DNA from 2 places in the Bacillus jepli genome. Region 2 is predicted to be linked to the other one. Evidence: predicted binding sites of a transcription regulator. Region 2 holds the regulator's gene; the other holds the start of a gene.

Region 1 (3,171 bases), 2.3 Mb from region 2:
GGTGACTTGCGTTGATAATACCTCCTGCACCAGCAGGGATAAAGAATAACATACCAACGAATGGTGCTAGGAAACGAGCATCTCCCCAAGGAAGCTTTCTAAACCAACCAAATAAACCTGTTGCGCCCTTTGATCTTCCGTATAGTTCGAATGATGCAAACAATGAGAATGCAGTCATTAAAGATGGAATAACAACCATGAAAGTTAAAACAACTTGTAAGTATTTCCAATTTGGATCGATTCCAGGTTCAGTTAATTGGTGGTGGAATCCAACTGGAATTGAGAATAATAAGAATAATATAAATGACAATCTTGCAAGTGCATCAGAGAAAATTTTACCCCCGATAACCTTTGGAATAACAACGTACCATGCCATGTATGCTGGTAATAACCAGAAGTATACAAGAGGGTGGCCGAAATACCAGAATAATGTTCTACTGATAAGGACGTCGATTGTTTCAACCCAACCAAATGACCATGGAATAAATTGAATAAGCACGGATGCAGCAACACCAAGTGTTGCAACTAACCATAAAATCATTGTCATGATAGCCATGAAACTTAATAAAGGTGTAACTTTACCAGGATTTGCTTTTTTCCATTTTCCAAAATGGGAGAACATTGCAAATCCACCAATCCAGCTACCTACTACTACAAGCGCAAGTCCAATATAAAAGAATGGGTGTGCTTGTAGGGGAGCATAAAATGTATAAAGAACAGATGCTTCACCTAAAAGGATGGTAGTTGCTGTGGAAGCAGTACCAATAGTCATTGTCCAAAAACCAATCCAGCCTGCTAAACGGCCCTTTGCTGAAAGGGTACCTGCCGTTTTACTAATGCTTGCAAATAAGAATCCAATTATAAAAAATGTAGTAAGAACAAGTCCTAATAAAACTCCGTGAACGGTTAATAATTGATAATAGCCAATACCTGCAGGTAATGTAAATTTACCTGAACGAACAAGTGTCTGAAGTAATCCAGCAGTACCACCAAGAAATAAAGCAATAAAGGCTACATAAAAGTGTGCCATTGCTAGTTTAGCATCTTTTTTGTCTACCTTGACATTTGAATTTAACATTATTCGGTCACCTCAACTTTTGCCATCATTAAGTGGTGCCCAGCTCCACAATATTCATTACATAACACTAAAAATTCACCGGTTTTAGAAAATGTTTGTGTATAGCTGCTCACATATCCTGGCTCAACCATCATATTGACGTTAGTGCCGGCAATTGAAAAGCCGTGAACTACATCTTTTGTTGCTACATTAATTGTTACTTCTGCATCTTTTGGAATTTGGATAGTGTTAGGTGTGTAAGCAAATGCTTCAGCAACAAGGTTTAATTCATATTTATTTCCTTCAATATGAACAAGTCCAGGATTATCAAACGGTGCCGTTTCAGCAACTTTTTCTGGATCAATTGTTTTAATGCTACTTGCTGGCTGATGCCCCATTGCGAACGCTCCAACACCAACAACTCCTAGGAACACAAAAAGGATTCCAATACCAAAAATGAGCCATATTTTTTCATATTTATGCAAATGCATGGCTTCTTCCCCTTTCAAATTTTCACATTCTTTTTCTTTATGTTTTTTCATAAAATAGTACAAGCCACTCTTATGAAGACTTGCCTCGAATTCCTAACGGGAAGTATTACTACACCCGATCTAAGAACAAGAAATAGACACCTAACCAAGATAAAATTAAGAAAAGTCCAAGTAATAATACAGATGCTAATGTTCCTTTTAAAGAAGTTTTTTCATCTTCAATTTTTGTTTTTTGGTTTGTCTTAGTAAGCTGTGTCTTAGCCATTCATCACGACCCCCTTCAAGCGTTTATGAAACTTTTTACATTTTCATCATACAAAACAATTTGTTAAAATCTAGACGATTTTGAGCTTTTCACAAATTGTTCATTCCTAATCTAATCACTATATTAATAGTGAAAACCTAGTAAAACAGTGATTTTTATCACAATAGGTTAGAAAAATATTTGAATAATTTGTGACAAAACGAATAACAGTCTTGGAAACGGAAACATAATCTATATGAAAAAGGAAGTGTGTAAATGATCAGATACTATTGTTCAAGATGCCATTCACTTTTACTAAATAACAAAGAAAGATGTTTTAAATGTGGAAATAGTGTAATTACGCAAATCAATATTCATGTTCAGAAAAACGATCAGAAGTCCTCTTAATCACTATTTTTGAATAGTGATTTTTTTACGTCTCGATCAAATCGTCATTATATTGCTAAACCATCTTCCTTGGTGACAAAGTGAAAAATTTTTTTATTTATAATCACACGTATTGCACCTGTGCCATAGTCTAAAGATAGGCGAATGTCTACAAGGAGGTAGGTAGTTTATATGGCAAGAATAAAAAATTATTATGCAGGTACCAATTCAAGTGTAGGTTTTTACTCGTTGTATGATGAAGCATTGAAGGGATTGGAAACTCTTTATATATTAAAAGGGGGACCAGGTACAGGTAAATCTACCTTCATGCGAAAAATCGGTCTTGTATTCATGGATAAAGGCTATGACCTCGAATACTTACACTGTTCTTCAGACAATCACTCTATAGATGGAATTGTGATTCCAGAACGAAAATTAGGATTTGTAGACGGTACGGCACCACATGTTATCGAGCCTAGATACCCAGGAGTTGTCGAGAAGGTAATAGACCTTGGGAAGTATCGCAATGATGAATACTTAATTCAATATAAGAATGAAATCATCGAACTAACAGATGATATCTCGAAGAACTTTGAAAATGCTTATAAGACTTTTGCAGAAGCAAAGAAAATTCATTTAAAGCGTGAGGATATTTATGTCTCTTCCATGAGCTTTAAAAAGGCAGATGCAGTCCTTCAAAATTTAATTGATACGATTTTTAGCAAGCCATTTGAAGCGGAAAATTACCCGACAATACGGAGACGGTTTTTTGGTGCAGCAACACCAAAGGGGGCGGTGAATTTTATCGATAATATTACCGAAGAATATGAAAAACGTTATATTATTAAAGGAAGACCGGGAAGCGGAAAGTCAACATTGATGAAAAAGGTAGGAAAGCACGCCGAACAACATGGTCTATCAGTAGAGTATTTCCATTGTGCTTTTGATCCGAAAAGCATTGATATGATTATTATTCCACAACTAAGTGTGTC
Region 2 (3,171 bases):
GCGCTCCTGGATAGCCTTGGAGATATTGTTCAAGCCAGGTAAGCGTGCTGATATCGAGGTGGTTTGTCGGCTCGTCCAGAATCAATAAATCAGGCTTGGAAAGTAATAATTTACAAAGGGCTAGGCGTGTCTTTTGACCACCGCTCAAGCTAGATATTTTTGTTTCGTAGTATTCTTCTGTAAAATGAAACCCGTGTAGAATGGAACGAATATCAGCTTCATATTGATAGCCACCCTGTTCTTTAAAGTCGACCTGGAGCTGATCGTATTCTTCAAGGAGTTTTTGATAGTCAGCTGGATTTTCAAAAACGGAGGGGTCCCCCATTTTTACTTCAAGGTTTCGTAAGTCTTTTTCTAGTTTCTGTAAGGGTGCAAAGACGGTAAGCATTTCTTGCCAAATGGTAAGCGTTGATTCAAGTCCAGTGTCCTGTGCGAGATAATCGATTGTGACACTTTTCGGCTTAATGATTTCACCGCCATCATGTGACATCTGTCCTGCAATAATTTTTAATAGAGTCGATTTTCCGGCACCATTTCGACCAACAATGGCAATGCGGTCGCGAGTTTGTACTTCTAATTTTATATTGGATAAAATAAGATCAGCAGCAAAATATTTTTTGAGCTGATTTACTTGTAGTAAAATCATGCTATTTCACCTCTTGTTTCTAACAACAGTGTATCTTATATTATCTTAATAGAGCAACTGCAATGATAATGTTCACAGATGTTACAAAGACAGATGTGGTAAAATAGTGTATAGTTTATGGGAGGGTTCGATATATGTCATCATTTACCCATTTTAATGAGCAGGGTCGTGCAAGAATGGTCGACATTACAGAGAAATCTGATACTGTTCGTACAGCGATTGCAAAATCAAGTATTACTGTAAATAAATTGATTTATGAGCAAATCATAAATAATGAGGTTAGCAAGGGAGATGTTCTTGCTGTTTCTCAGGTTGCCGGTATTATGGCAGCTAAAAAAACATCAGAGTTAATTCCGATGTGCCATCCGTTAGCATTAAAGGGCGTCGATATCAGCTTTAATTGGACGACCCAAGATGATTATATTTTACATATTACCGTATCAGTTAAAACAAAGGGTAGTACCGGCGTAGAGATGGAAGCCCTTACGGCCGCATCGGTTTGTGCGTTAACTGTATATGATATGTGTAAAGCAGTTGATAAAGGGATGGTGATTGGGCCAACCTATTTAGCTGAAAAAACAGGTGGAAAAAACGGTGATTTTAAAAGGCCAGTAGCGGGGGAATAAACATGAATTTGGAACAGTCAAAAATACCACAAGCAACTGCCAAAAGGCTGCCACTTTATTATCGGTTTTTAAAAAACCTGCATGCCTCGGGGAAGCAGAGGGTATCGTCTGCAGAGCTAAGTGATGCGGTCAAGGTTGATTCCGCCACGATTAGGCGAGATTTTTCCTATTTTGGGGCATTGGGAAAAAAAGGGTATGGCTATAATGTGAATTATTTATTATCCTTTTTTAGTAAGACCCTTGATCAGGATGAATTAACAAAGGTTACGTTAATAGGTGTCGGTAATTTAGGTACCGCATTTTTACATTATAATTTCTCAAAAAATAATAATACAAAAATTGAGCTTGCGTTTGATGTGGATTATAATAAGGTAGGTAGTAGTATTGGTGGAGTCAAGGTATACCATTTAGATGATCTTGAAAAAGAATTGCCTGATGATGTCACGGTTGCTATTTTAACAGTTCCCGTTGGCGCAGCACAGGCGATTACGGATCGCCTCGTAAATAAGGGGATCAAAGGTATCCTTAATTTCACACCAGCAAGAATCAATGTGCCTGAACATATACGTGTTCACCATATTGACTTAGCTGTTGAATTACAAGCACTTGTTTACTTTTTAAAGCATTATTCGAATGAAGAATAGAAATATATTTTACACTTGTTGGGAGGTGACTTACTGTGGGAAGTCTTGGATTTGGTAGTATCCTATTGATTGTATTTGCAGCGTTACTTATTTTTGGACCGAAGAAGTTACCTCAATTAGGAAGAGCAGCAGGTAATACTTTGCGTGAATTCAAAAACGCAACAAAAGGTTTAGCAGATGATGACGATGATGATGTAAAAAAGAATGAAACTCCTGATGTGAAGTAATGATAGGATGAGTCATATGAACGAAAAAGAAATGTCCGTCTACGATCATATTGGTGAGCTACGAAAACGACTGATTTATGTAGTCGTTTTCTTCTTCATTGTTGCATTAGGAAGCTTTTTTCTCGCAGAGCCGGTCATTCTTTACTTGCAAAATGCGGAGGAAGCAAAAGAACTGACAATGAATGCTTTCCGTATGACAGATCCAATTAAAATTTATATGCAATTTGCTTTTATCATTGCGCTCGTTATCTCCTCTCCTTTTTTACTCTATCAGCTATGGGCGTTCATCAGTCCAGGTTTGTATGAAAAGGAAAGAAAGGTAACCTTGAGTTATATTCCGATTTCAGTAGTCTTATTTTTAGTAGGGGTGTCATTTTCCTACTTTATTCTATTCCCATTTGTTGTGAATTTTATGACGAGGTTAGCAGCCCGCCTTGATATTAACCAGGTAATCGGGATTAATGAGTATTTTCAATTCCTGTTACAGTTGACCTTACCGTTTGGCTTTTTGTTTCAATTGCCGGTAGTCGTCATGTTTCTCACAAGACTCGGTATTGTCACACCGATGTTCTTATCGAAAATACGAAAATATGCGTATTTTATTCTATTAGTAATTGGAGGGCTAATTACGCCTCCTGAAATAATCTCTCATTTAATGGTTACTGTGCCGTTATTCGGATTATATGAAATCAGTATTCTTGTATCAAGAAGTGCCTACAGAAAGGTACTCAAAGCGGAAATGATGGCAGCAAATAGTATGGAATAAACAAAAGTCCAGAAAATAGAAATAACCTCCGGATGGAGGTTATTTTTTTTCCTTTGTCACTTTTTTTATTTTGAAGTGCAGGGTAAACATTCTGATTGCCACACCAAAGTCGAAGGTTGCGACAACGGCTAGAAGGATTGTGGAAAAGTTCCAGACTGTCTCCGTTGCACTATTAATTGCAATATAAGTAAATAAAATTCCCATTAATGCGTAAATGATGCCCAAGGCAAAAGGTGAAGTTCTTCGCATAAAATTAAAAGCC

Evidence for each region. The regulator Rex, encoded in region 2, represses fermentation and respiration genes when NADH is low (regulators of the CRP and FNR family bind a similar motif). The targets are predictions, from matches to a motif close to TTGTGAAATATTTCACAA.
Region 1: ABC371_RS15525 (cytochrome c oxidase subunit 2A) is a predicted target of Rex. The motif match lies at 1,837-1,854, and genes of this name have one in related genera.

Annotation. Positions count from the first base shown of each region.
Region 1 covers NZ_JBDFMO010000001.1:3,034,204-3,037,374, forward strand. The annotation lists gene ABC371_RS15515 (b(o/a)3-type cytochrome-c oxidase subunit 1) at 1-1,078, opposite strand, end outside; gene ABC371_RS15520 (cytochrome c oxidase subunit II) at 1,078-1,548, opposite strand; gene ABC371_RS15525 (cytochrome c oxidase subunit 2A) at 1,658-1,813, opposite strand; gene ABC371_RS15530 (PRK06851 family protein) at 2,372-3,171, shown strand, end outside.
Region 2 covers NZ_JBDFMO010000001.1:751,695-754,865, reverse strand. The annotation lists gene ABC371_RS03775 (ABC transporter ATP-binding protein) at 1-646, opposite strand, end outside; gene moaC (cyclic pyranopterin monophosphate synthase MoaC) at 781-1,272, shown strand; gene ABC371_RS03765 (redox-sensing transcriptional repressor Rex) at 1,275-1,916, shown strand; gene ABC371_RS03760 (twin-arginine translocase TatA/TatE family subunit) at 1,952-2,143, shown strand; gene tatC (twin-arginine translocase subunit TatC) at 2,160-2,909, shown strand; gene ABC371_RS03750 (YdiK family protein) at 2,949-3,158, opposite strand; gene ABC371_RS03745 (CPBP family intramembrane glutamic endopeptidase) at 3,163-3,171, opposite strand, start outside.